3 regions of the Serratia sp. NA_112.1 genome follow, and region 3 is predicted to be linked to each of the others. Evidence: riboswitches for the same ligand, from Rfam matches in the RefSeq annotation. Region 3 holds a riboswitch; each other region holds the start of a gene.
What was found. A riboswitch is a leader RNA that binds a small molecule or an ion and turns the genes downstream of it on or off. The one in region 3 is predicted to bind thiamine pyrophosphate.
Positions count from the first base shown of each region.

Region 1: another riboswitch for thiamine pyrophosphate. It lies ahead of ACUTQ5_RS05480 (TenA family protein); the one in region 3 lies ahead of thiM (hydroxyethylthiazole kinase).
Region 2: another riboswitch for thiamine pyrophosphate. It lies ahead of thiC (phosphomethylpyrimidine synthase ThiC); the one in region 3 lies ahead of thiM (hydroxyethylthiazole kinase).

Region 1 covers NZ_JBQZFO010000002.1:237,182-241,388, forward strand. The annotation lists gene ACUTQ5_RS05470 (ABC transporter permease) at 1-714, opposite strand, end outside; gene ACUTQ5_RS05475 (ABC transporter ATP-binding protein) at 711-1,466, opposite strand; gene ACUTQ5_RS05480 (TenA family protein) at 1,463-2,143, opposite strand; TPP riboswitch at 2,206-2,308, opposite strand; gene ACUTQ5_RS05485 (LLM class flavin-dependent oxidoreductase) at 2,479-3,501, shown strand; gene ACUTQ5_RS05490 (GlxA family transcriptional regulator) at 3,579-4,207, shown strand, end outside.
Region 2 covers NZ_JBQZFO010000021.1:15,989-20,195, forward strand. The annotation lists gene thiE (thiamine phosphate synthase) at 1-564, opposite strand, end outside; gene thiC (phosphomethylpyrimidine synthase ThiC) at 557-2,500, opposite strand; TPP riboswitch at 2,616-2,740, opposite strand; gene rsd (sigma D regulator) at 2,780-3,283, opposite strand; gene nudC (NAD(+) diphosphatase) at 3,383-4,150, shown strand; gene hemE (uroporphyrinogen decarboxylase) at 4,190-4,207, shown strand, end outside.
Region 3 covers NZ_JBQZFO010000006.1:254,241-258,447, reverse strand. The annotation lists gene ACUTQ5_RS14775 (GNAT family N-acetyltransferase) at 305-730, opposite strand; TPP riboswitch at 798-889, shown strand; gene thiM (hydroxyethylthiazole kinase) at 926-1,720, shown strand; gene thiD (bifunctional hydroxymethylpyrimidine kinase/phosphomethylpyrimidine kinase) at 1,717-2,517, shown strand; gene ACUTQ5_RS14760 (inhibitor of vertebrate lysozyme family protein) at 2,603-3,061, shown strand; gene gutQ (arabinose-5-phosphate isomerase GutQ) at 3,104-4,075, opposite strand; gene srlR (glucitol operon DNA-binding transcriptional repressor SrlR) at 4,068-4,207, opposite strand, start outside.

The DNA of each region.
Region 1 (4,207 bases), on a different contig from region 3:
TAGCCAAAGCAGGACGGTCATCAGCACCAGAATAAACAGCGCGGCAAAACAGACGTCGGTCTGCATGCGCGCGTTGGCGTTCAGCATTACGTACCCCAGCCCTTCCGCCGAGCCGACCCATTCACCGATGATCGCGCCGATCGGGGCGACGGCGGCGGCCATGCGCAGCCCGGAACCCAAGGCCGGCAGCGCCGCCATCAGCCGCACGTGCCGCAGTTGCGCCCAGGGAGAAGCGCGCAGGGTGCGGGCCAAATCGAGATAATCGTTATTGACCCGACGCAGTCCGTCGAAGAAGGCTGAGGTGACCGGGAAGAAGATCACCAACACGGCCATCACCACCTTGGCGCTGATGCCAAAACCGAACCACAGCACCAACAGCGGGGCCAGTGCAAACACCGGGATTGCCTGGCTGGTCAGCACCAGCGGCATTAGCCAGCGTTGCAGCCGCGGGGAATAAATCATGCACAGCGCCAGTACGGTGCCGAGCAATACCCCGGCCAGCAGGCCGCAGGCAATTTCAGCGGCGGTGATCAGCGTGTGGTAACCGAGATAAGCCCGGTCGTTCCACAGCGCCTGCGCTACTGAAGAGGGGGAAGGCAGCAGAAAGGCCGGAATATCGCCCAGCGTGACCAGTCCCCACAGCAATAGCAGACCGGCAAACACCGTCAGGCTGCGACGCATCCGCGATAGACGGCTTTCAATCTGGGGTTTCATCCGGCGGCCCTCACCAGCTGCAACAACAGCTCGCTCTGGCTTTTCAGCAGTTGAGGATCGTCCGGTGCGCGCGGCGGAAACCCTTCGATAACATGGCTATCGTCAATACCGGCGGGATAGCGGGACAGTACCAGCAGATGATGGCTGAGACGGCAGGCTTCCATTGGGTCGTGGGTAATCAGCAATACGGTGTGCTGCGCCAGCAGTTCGGCGGCCAGTTGCTGGATCATGGCGCGGGTGATGGTATCCAGCGCCGAGAAAGGCTCATCCATCAGCACAATCGGCTGGCGTTCATACAGGGTTCGGGCGATGGCGGCACGCTGGCGCATGCCACCGGACAGCGCAGCAGGCAAGGCATTGCCATAACCACTCAGCCCCACGCGTTCCCGCAGGTGCTCGGCCCAGGACCGGTCGACCTTTTCACCGCGCAGCCGCGCGCCGAGACTGATGTTTTGGTCAATGGTCAGCCACGGGTAGAGAAAATCCTTTTGCCCCATATAAGCGATGCGCCCGGCAATCGGCAGGCCATCGCTGCCGGCAACCGAGCCGGAGGTGGGTTTTACCAGCCCGGCAATAATCTTCAACAGGCTGGTTTTGCCCGCACCGCTGGCACCGAGCAGGGCAACAAAGTTGCCGCCTGCGATATCGAAACTAAGTCGGTCGAAAATCACCTGTTGGCCAAAGCGCAGGGTTAAATCCCGCACCTGAATACCCGGCCGCACGCCATGGTGCTGTGCGTTGACTATACTCATTGGGCATTCAGCCCCATTTGCCAGAAGGCGGATTCCAGCCGTGTGGCGGTGGTGAAAATCGCTGACAGTTCACCCAGGCGGCTTTCTGCACCGCGCTGGCGGCCGACGTTTTCCAGCAGATCGAGTGCGGCCTGCACCCCGGCCAGGTAGCCCGGATCGCCATAGTTGCGGATCCACGAAGCGTAGGGGTTGCCTGCCATCATCGTGGCAGGATCGTTCAGCAGTCGCAGGCCAATCTCGGCATAGCCAGCGACGCAGGGCAACAGCGCCGCCAGCAGGTCGAGCGCATCCCCGGAATGGCCGATATCGAGCACATAGCGGGTGTAATTGAGGGTTTCCGCGGCTTCTGGCTCGGCGGCAATCTGCGGCTCGCTGAGGCCCCAGTCGGCGCAATAGGCCAGATGCAAAGGCAGCTCGGCCACGATTGCATTGAGCGAAGCGGTGGCCGTGCGCATCTCCGGCAGGGTGCGCAGTTTGCTGACCAGCAGGGCGTAGGCGCGGGCAAAGTGGATCAGGAACAGATAGTCCTGGGTCAGATAGCGGCGGAAAGCAGGTTCGGGCAGCGTACCGGCGGCCAGTTGCTGAATAAAGGGGTGAGCGACATAGTCCTGCCAGTGGCTACCGGCGTGCAGGCGCAGTTGTCCGTAAAGACCGTCGTTGAATTGGGGAGTAAACATGGGACCTCCAAAAGTAAGTGGAGATCCGGGCGCGCTGAGGTATGAACAGGCAATGACTGATAGCGTGATTGCCGACCCGTCCCTTCGCTGGCATGACCCAGATCAGGTTCAAAGGGTTCGGCTTGCGCCATCTCAGCCCATTACAGGACACCCCTCGGAGGAGCCTGTTATACGATATTTACTTTTTGATTACAATGCTTGGGCGGGGGGAAGTCCGGAGGGATTTCTCTGCCAAAAACGGTTCGTTTAGTGCGGTCGAAGACAATTTTTCTGGCCTGACAGGGGGCATATTTGTCACTGTAATCCGGTCATAATTGAACCTAAGGACACTACCCATGAAGAAAATTGGATTTCTCTCTTTTGGCCACTGGACGCCTTCGTCACAGTCGGGCACCCGCTCGGCCAGCGATGCGTTGCTGCAATCGATCGATCTTGCCGTCGCGGCAGAAGAACTGGGGGCGGATGGAGCCTATTTCCGCGTGCATCACTTTGCCCGCCAGCTTGGCTCGCCATTCCCGCTGTTGGCTGCCATCGGTGCCAAAACCCAGCGTATTGAGATTGGTACCGGTGTGATCGACATGCGCTATGAAAACCCGCTGTATATGGTTGAAGATGCCGGAGCCGCCGACCTGATTTCAGGTGGACGTTTGCAGCTTGGCATCAGTCGCGGTTCTCCCGAGCAGGTGATTGATGGCTGGCGATACTTTGGCTACACGCCTGCCGACGGCGAGACCGAAGCCGATATGGCCCGTCGACATACCGAAGTGCTGCTGGACGCGCTGCGTGGCGAAGGCTTTGCCGAACCCAGCCCGCAACCGATGTTCCCTAATCCTCCCGGCCTACTGCGCGTTGAACCTTTCTCCGCCGGCCTGCGGGATCGCATCTGGTGGGGGGCCAGCTCAGACGCCACGGCAGTTTGGGCCGCGAAACTGGGGATGAACCTGCAAAGTTCGACGCTGAAAAACGACGAAACCGGCGAGCCGTTCCATGTGCAGCAGGCCAAACAGATCCGCGCTTACCGCGAGGCCTGGAAGCTGGCAGGGCATAAACGAGAGCCGCGGGTGTCGGTCAGCCGCAGCATCTTTGCGCTGATGGATCAGCGGGATCGCAACTATTTTGGCAACAGCGGGCAGGAGGGCGATCAGGTGGGCTACATCGGCGATCAGACCCGGGCGATATTCGGCCGCAGTTATGCCGCCGAGCCGGAACTGTTGATCAAACAGCTGGCGCAGGACGAAGCCATTGCCGAAGCGGACACCTTGCTATTGACCGTGCCAAACCAGTTGGGTGTGGACTATAACGCCCATGTGATTGAGTCGATCCTCAAGCATATTGCACCGGCGCTGGACTGGCGCTGATAGGTTGCTAACCCAAAGCCTGCCAGCCTCTATGGAGGCGGGATTGACTTATTTTGCTCATTTTGTATTTTAAGGACATGCATAACTTTCTGATTATCGTCCCCGAAGGGGGCATGTTATTTGAGTCGGCAGGCATCGCCGACATTCTGATGCAAGCCAATCGCTTGAGGCCCAACGATGCTCCGCTCTACCGGATGTCGCTGGCCACCACGCAATCTCACCGGGTAGTCCATGGTTCGTCCGGTTTGAATCTGCTGGCCGACCATCGTCTCTCGGATCTCGACCCTGAGCAGGAACGCGACACCATCATAGTGACCGGAAAAGGCGCGACCGAAGAAGAAAGTGCCTACGTTGTCGACTGGCTGCGGCGTGCCGCACCCCAGGCGCGACGTATTGCGTCGGTGTGCGGTGGGGCGTTGCTGCTGGCCGAAGCCGGTTTACTGGATGGACGCCGGGCGACCACCCATTGGCGCTTGCTGGAAACCTTGCAGACGCGTTTCCCAAAAGTGCAGGTCGAAAATGGGCCGTTGTACGTGCAGGATGGCTCTGTCTGGACTTCCGGCGGGGTCAGTTCCGGCTTCGATCTCACTCTGGCGCTGGTGGAAGACGACTATGGTTTTGTTCAGGCGCGCGAAGTGGCGCAAGATCTGGTGATGTTCCTTCGTCGGCCCGGCGGCCAGGCGCAGTTCAGCCGTTACCCTTTAAA
Region 2 (4,207 bases), on a different contig from region 3:
GACCACGGCGACGCTACCGACGCCACAATCCAACACTGCCGCCACGCGATCGATACTGATCCCGCCGATCGCCACTGTTGGATAGTCACTCAACCCGGCGACATGGCGCTTTAGCTCCACCAGACCCTGTGGGGCAGAAGGCATATCTTTGGTTTGCGTCGGAAAAATATGCCCCAGCGCGATATAGGAAGGTTTCACCGCAATGGCGCGGGCCAGTTCGCTATCGTCATGAGTAGAAACCCCTAAACGCAGCCCGGCACGGTGAATGGCGGCCAGATCGGTAGTGTCCAAATCCTCCTGGCCGAGATGTACGCCATAGGCACCGTGTTTAATCGCCAATCGCCAGTAGTCATTAATAAACAGCCGGGCGTGGTAGCGCTTGCCGAGAGCAATGGCGGCGGCAATGTCGTCCTCGACCTGTTCATCCGGCAGATCCTTGATGCGCAGCTGGATCGTGGTCACGCCCGCCTCCAGCAAACGGGCAATCCATTCAACGCTGTCGACCACCGGGTATAACCCCAACTTGTGAGGGGTGGCGGGGAAGGGAGTGGTGATATCAGTCATTGCTCAGTACCTCTTGCAGGTTGCCGGCGCTGTGGTACAGCTCGCTGCCGCGTGAGCGGAACTCGGCTGACATCTTTTCCATGCCGGTTAGCTGCACTTCTATCGGTTTGGCCGCTTCCTGCACGGCGGCATAGTCGCGAACTTCCTGAGAGATTTTCATCGAGCAGAATTTTGGCCCGCACATAGAGCAGAAGTGGGCGATTTTGCCGGACTCTTGCGGCAGGGTTTCGTCGTGATAAGCGCGAGCGGTGGCGGGATCGAGCGCCAGGTTGAACTGGTCTTCCCAGCGGAATTCGAAGCGAGCCTTGGACATGGCGTTATCGCGGATCTGTGCGCCAGGGTGTCCCTTGGCCAGATCGGCGGCGTGGGCGGCAATTTTGTAGGTGATCAGCCCCTGTTTGACGTCCTCTTTGTTCGGCAACCCAAGGTGTTCCTTCGGCGTGACGTAACACAGCATGGCGCAGCCGAACCAGCCGATCATCGCGGCCCCTATGCCGGAGGTGAAGTGGTCATAACCAGGTGCGATATCGGTAGTCAGCGGGCCCAAGGTGTAGAACGGCGCTTCGTGGCAGTGTTCCAACTCTTCGGTCATGTTGCGGCGGATCATCTGCATCGGCACGTGGCCAGGGCCCTCGATCATCACCTGCACGTCATACTCCCAGGCTATTTTTGTCAGTTCGCCCAGCGTGTGCAGCTCGGCGAACTGCGCTTCGTCGTTGGCGTCCTGAATCGAGCCGGGGCGCAGGCCGTCACCCAGCGACAGCGATACGTCATAGGCGGCGCAGATTTCACAAATTTCGCGGAAGTGCTGGTACAGGAAGTTTTCCTGATGATGCGACAGGCACCATTTGGCCATGATCGAACCGCCGCGGGAGACGATGCCAGTCAGGCGTTTGGCGGTCATCGGCACGTAACGCAGCAGCACACCGGCGTGAATGGTGAAGTAGTCAACCCCTTGCTCCGCCTGCTCCAGCAGCGTATCGCGGAACATTTCCCAGGTGAGGTTTTCCGCCACGCCGTTGACCTTTTCCAGCGCCTGATAAATAGGCACCGTGCCAATCGGCACTGGGCTGTTGCGCAGGATCCATTCGCGGGTTTCGTGGATATAGCGACCGGTGGAAAGATCCATCACGGTATCTGCGCCCCAGCGGGTGGACCACACCAGTTTCTCGACTTCTTCCTCGATCGAAGAAGTCACCGCCGAGTTGCCGATGTTGGCATTAACCTTCACCAGGAAGTTGCGGCCGATAATCATCGGTTCGGATTCCGGGTGGTTGATATTAGCGGGGATGATGGCGCGCCCGGCGGCGACTTCCTGGCGGACGAATTCCGGCGTGATGTTCTCCGGCAGGTTGGCCCCCCAGCTTTGGCCAGGATGCTGGTGGCGTAATACCTCGCCACGGATGCGTTCGCGGCCCATATTTTCGCGGATGGCGATAAATTCCATTTCCGGAGTGACGGTGCCGGCACGCGCGTAGTGTAACTGGGTTACGCATTTACCCGGTTGTGCCTTGCGTGGCAACGGCAGATGTTCAAAGCGCAGGTGATCCAGACCTTCATCGGCCAGGCGCTGCTGGGTGAAACCTGAACTGACACCCTTGAGGACCTCGGTATCGCCACGTTCTTTGATCCAGCCGGCGCGTAGCTTGGCCAGGCCGGTATGCACATTGAGTTCGGATTGAGGGTCACCGTAAGGGCCGGCAGTGTCGTACACCGGAATGGCTTCGTTTGGCTCGTACTTTGGGTTGTCCTTATCGCCACCGATCAGCGTCGGGCTGAGCTGAATTTCACGCATTGGCACCTGCAGGTCACTTCGTGAACCCTGCAGATAGATACGGCGTGAGTTGGGGAAGGAAACGCCTTGCAGGGTGTTGATAAACTGCTGGGCTTCTTCGCGTTGCTCTTTACGAGCGCGGGGTTTTTTAACGCTAGACATAGCAAATTCCTACCAGTGTGATGAGTTGGGAAAATTGCTTGTCTGGAGCTCGGAGGGAGTAATGATGCTGGCCAGCAAGGCGGGAGTATCCCAAATCGGGGTCACCTGCCTGTGGCGATAGATTACTCTTGTTCCCTTCGCGGGTATTAACCCGATCAGGTTCCGCGGATCCCGAATTAACGGTCTCAGCCTGGCCAATTTGATGAACAAATCAGGCGCTAGGCACTCCGACAAGATGCCCTCCAGTATAGGAGGGATAATAAAAAAGACTACAAAATTTTAACGGGCCGGATCCAGCGTCTTGTCCGGTTCAGCCTGCTGCCAGGTTTCAGCCGCCAGTTGGATCAGCCTGTCTTCAAGGGTAAAACGAGCCGCCAGCGTTTCACCGATGTCGGACAACGCCTGATGTAATTCCAGACACAAGTCCTGATCGATATCCGCATCGGTATAGCGATCGTGGAAAGCCATAATCTGCTCGGTATTGGTCCACAGCTTGGGATAGATGTTGACCGCCAGAGACATTTTCGGACTGGATGCGCCTTCCACTTGTTTGATTATTCTGTCATAGATATGAAAATGGCCGGCGGAGAGGTAATCCACCAGATTATGGCAAAAGTTCTCCAGCGCTTTTTCATTCAGCGGCGTATGCTTTTCTTTGTTAGGTTTAATGCCCACCAGGGCACAATAGGCGACCAGCAACTGCTTGCGTGCCTGAAGCCATTGATCTACTAATTCATTACTACCACCAACGCGCTGAGTCAGGCTTTCCAAACGGTTGAGCATGTTTGACTCCGTAAGTAATAAAACGTAACAGTAAGTTATTAAAATGTAACAAGGCCGGTTTGTAGAGTGCCAGTGAAGCTGAGGTTGTGCAACAACGATATGGAACTTGCATTAACGGGTAATGAAAATGGCTGGTGGATCGTCAGCCATGAAAGCAAACTTTGGTTACCGAACGGTGAATTACCGTGCGGTTTGGCCGCGTCATTTTCCCTGCAGGGAAGAATGGCCCGTAGTATTGGTGAATGGGAAGGGTTGCCGGTCTGGCTGGTGCGCCATGTAATGCCACAGGAGATGGGATCGGTACGCCAACTGTTAGAACTCGATCGCGGGCTGTTCCAGCTTGCCGGACGGGGCGTACAATTGGCCGAGTTTTACCGTTCCCATCGCTATTGCGGTTACTGCGGCCATGAAATGCATCTCAGCCGCACCGAAAGTGCCTGCCTGTGCGGCAACTGCCGGGAGCGCTACTACCCGCAAATCGCCCCCTGCGTGATCGTTGCCATTCGACGGGACGATGAGATCCTGCTGGCGCAACATGTGCGCCATCGCGGCGGTATTCATACCGTACTGGCCGGCTTTGTCGAGGTTGGCGAAACGTTGGAGCAGGCGGCCGCACGTGAGGTAATGGAGGAAAGTAATATTGAAATCAAAAACCTGCGTTATGTCACCTCACAGCCCTGGCCGTTCCCGCACTCGTTGATGATGGCCTTTATGGCCGATTACCACCGCGGCGAGATCCGCCACGATCCGAAAGAGCTGCTTAACGCCGGTTGGTACCGCTACGATCGGTTGCCGCTATTACCGCCGCCCGGCACGGTAGCGCGTCGCCTGATAGAGGACACCGTAGCCTTATGCCGTGAGCAATAAATCGCTACAATACCGGCAGATGAATAAGGGAGCCCCATAATGAATGAGTTGAAGAAC
Region 3 (4,207 bases):
TGACGGCTCCAGTGGCTATTTGCGATGTGCTGAAGGTGAGAGAAGGGGCGGAGATTTTAGGCAGTTTTATCGGCTATGCCCCGGCGATGTTTTGCTTCAGCCTGTACGGCCACATTCTTGATGCCTTCCCAAGGCTAACCGGCTACAAGATTGTCTTTGGCCTGATGGGCATGTTTGCCTGCGCCGGGATTATCGTGTCGGGGCTGCTGGTCAGAAATATCCGCGCACGCGGCAAATTGACCCCGACGGTTTCTGCCGTCTGACCTGGGCTTTATGAAAAGGGGCGCCATAGCACGGCACCCCCTTACTTTGTCGGCGAGTGCATCAGGTAATAGTCTTCCGCGCCGTCATTGCCGGTAGCGATCGTCCGCCAGCCGTGTTTGTGGTAAAAGGCCAGTGCCTTCTCATTCTTCACCAGGCATTTCAGCGAGCCGGTGGCGGTGAATGTTTGCTCCGCCGCCTGCAGCAGGGCGCTGCCGACGCCAAGAGGCGGTAGCTGAGGGTCGATATACAGATTGTGAATAAAGTTATCCTGACGATAAATCGAGACGAACCCCAGCCGCTTGCCGTTTTCTTCTGCCACCCAAATGTCCTCACCCAGAGTCGAGCGATCGAAATCCTCCAGTCGGTAATCTTCGGTATCACACCAGGGGAACGCCGCCTTGCGCGATGCCAGATACAGGGTGCGTAGGAAGGGGCGATCGGCCTCTTGGTATTTTCTTATTCGCATGGCGGCTCCTTTTTGTTTTTTGCCACTATAGCGCGATTGACCTCACCGGCGGCAAGCCCAATAATGGCGGTCTGACTCGGGGTGCCTCTAGGGGCTGAGATTTTACCCGTATTACCTGATCTGGATTATGCCAGCGTAGGGAAGTCTCGGTGCCCCAACCGGTACCCGCCTTCTTGAACGCCGGTTGGGAGGAATATGCTCGCTCGACCTGATGTTTTACCCGGCGCTCGCGCCGCGGCCTGTTTAACCCAATTTAAACGCCAACCCCCCTTGATTCACTGCCTGACCAACGAAGTGGTGCAGGAGCTGACGGCTAACGTGTTGCTGGCGCTCGGCGCTTCCCCGGCGATGGTGGTGGAACCGACCGAAGCGGCACAGTTCAGCCAACTGGCGGATGCCTTGCTGGTCAATATCGGCACCCTCAATGCCTCGCGGGCCGAATCCATGCTGGCAGCAGTAGAAGCCGCCAATGCGGCAGCTACCCCCTGGGCGCTGGATCCGGTCGCCGTCGGTGGACTGGTCTATCGCACCGCCTTTGCCCAACGTTTGCTTGGCGAAAAGCCTGCGGCAATCCGCGGCAACGCTTCTGAAATCATGGCGCTCAGTGGCCTGCAGGCGAGTGGGCGCGGTGTCGACAGCGCTGACGATTCGCTGGTAGCGTTACCGGCGGCGCGGGAGCTGGCTCGTCTCAGTGGGGCGGTGGTGGCGGTGACCGGCGGGGTGGATTACATCACCGATGGCCAGCGTGACTGGGCGGTTACGGGTGGCGACGTGCTGATGACGCGAGTGGTGGGTACCGGTTGCGCACTTTCGGCCGTGGTGGCGGCATTTTGCAGCCTGCCGGGCGATCGCCTGGATAATGTGGCGACCGCCTGCCGGGTGATGTCACTTTGCGGTGAGCGGGCGACGCGCTGTGCCGCCGGGCCGGGCAGTTTTACCCCCGCATTCCTCGATGCTCTGTACCAACTGCGTCCGGAGGATCTGCAATGAAACGGATTAATGCGTTAACCATCGCCGGCACCGATCCGAGCGGGGGGGCCGGCATCCAGGCCGACCTGAAAGCCTTTTCCGCGCTGGGGGCCTATGGTGCCTCAGTGATCACAGCGCTGGTGGCGCAAAATACCCGCGGCGTGCAGTCGGTGTATAACATCGAGCCGGCTTTTGTCGCTGCCCAGCTTGATTCCGTGTTCAGCGATCTGCGTATCGACAGTACCAAGATTGGCATGTTGGCCAACGCCAATATTGTGCAGGCGGTGGCGGAGCGTTTACGTCACTATCAGCCGTCGTTTGTGGTGCTGGATACGGTGATGCTGGCGAAAAGCGGCGATCCCCTGCTGGCACCGGAGGCCGTGGAGTCGATTCGCTGGGAGCTGTTGCCGTTGGTGTCGATCATCACGCCGAACCTGCCGGAAGCGGCGGCACTGCTGGAATGTGCCCCGGCGGAAAATGAACGCCAGATGCGTGAGCAGGGGCGAGCACTGTTGGCGATGGGTTGCCAGGCGGTATTGATGAAGGGCGGCCATCTCAGCGAGAGTGAAAGCCCGGATTGGCTGTTCAGCGCGGGGCAGGAGCAACGCTTTACTGCGCCGCGCGTAGCGACCCGCCATACGCACGGTACCGGATGTACGCTGTCTGCCGCATTGGCAGCCTTGCGCCCACGTCACGACGATTGGGCCGGCACGGTCGCTGCCGCCAAGGATTATCTGCAAAAAGCCCTGCAGCAGGCCGATACGCTGGAAGTGGGGCACGGCATCGGGCCGGTACATCATTTTCATGCCTGGTGGTGAGTCAACTTTTTGCTACCCTTGTGGTCTGACTGATCCAGGCCCGGTATTGGCCGGGGGCTATCAAATTTTATCAAGGGAGAAGGCCATGACAGGAAAAAACGCACTTCGCGGCGCCATCTTCGGCGCATTGCTCAGCTTCAGCGTGGGTGGCTTTGCCCAGCAGATCGTCACTACCTCGGACGTGATCCAGCAGCCGGGTTATCAAACCAGTTGGCAGAACATGGTGAAGGGGCAGGCCCGCTTGCCTGGCTGGGCACGCAAAGGGGTGGGGACTTCAACCCCGGCGCAAAGCCTGAGCTGGAAAGGCCAAAATTATTTAGTGGGTAATCTGTGCAAGCCACACGACTGTGCCAACAACTTTATGATGGTGGCGTTTAAAGAAGACAAGTCGCAGGCCTGGGCAGTACGCGTCGAGGTGGCGAATAAGCCGGAAGCGATTGATCATCCGAAGAAATATGCCAAATACCAATGGCTGGGCAAGCCCGATGAGGATATGAAGGCGCTGCTGAAGCAACAGTTCGAGAATAATCCGGACTGGAAATAAGGCAGCCAGGGGCGCAGCGGTCTGCGCCCCTGAATACCACGCTCAGCCGATACCGGCCTGATGCAGGTCATGCAGGTTGATGGCACCCACCAACACCCCCTCCAGATTGACCACCGGCGCAGCGCTGATGTGCTGTTCGTGCAACGCTTCCAGTGCTTCTCCGGCGCGCCATTGTTCCGGTAAACGGTAGCCGGGGCGAGTGATCGCCGGGCTTAACGCATCCTGAAGGCTATTGCCCTTCACCAGCCAGCGGCGCAGGTCGCCATCAGTAAACACCCCCACCACTTTTTGCTGTGCGTCGCACACGGGCACCAGTCCCAGTCCGGTGCGGCTCAGTTCCAGCATCGCTTCCATAACGTTGGCGCTTTCACTGACCTGCGGCAGGCGATCGCCGGTGCGCATCAGGTGATGTACCCGGTTCAGCAGACGTGCACCCAGACTGCCGCCCGGATGCGAACGGGCAAAGTCTTCGGCGTTGAAACCGCGTTGACGCATCAGTGCCATCGCCAGTGCATCGCCCATCATCAGCGTATTGACCGCGCTGGAGGTTGGCGCCAGCCCCATCGGGCAAGCTTCACGTTCAACGCTGATGTCCAGCACGCAGGCTGTCGCCTGTGCCAGCGGTGACTCTTTGCCGCCGGTAATGGCGATCACCGGGATGTTATTTTCCGCCAGTAACGGCAGGATCAGATCCAGTTCTTTGGCACGGCCAGAGTAGGAGATAAACACCACCACGTCGTCGGCACCGATCATACCCAGATCGCCGTGCAGCGCTTCCGCCGGGTGCACGAAGAACGATGGCGTGCCGGTGCTGGCCAGCGAGGCAGCAATTTTTTTACCGATATGGCCGGATTTACCGATGCCGGAAATCACCGCCTTGCCGCGGCAGTTCAGCAGCAGTTCGCAGGCACAGACGAAGTTGTCGTCCAGCCGTGCTAGCAGGCGTTGTGCTTCGGCCAGCTCAATTTCCAGCGTTTCGCGGGCGAAGGCCAGCAGGGCGGCACTGTTACTCATCAGAATCTCCTACCAGAATGATATTAATGCCTTTCGCTTGCAGCGCGGCGAGATAATCCGGGTTGATTTTTTTATCGGTGATCAGCGTATCGACGGCGCTCAGGTCGCAAACTACATTGGGGCTTTTGCGGC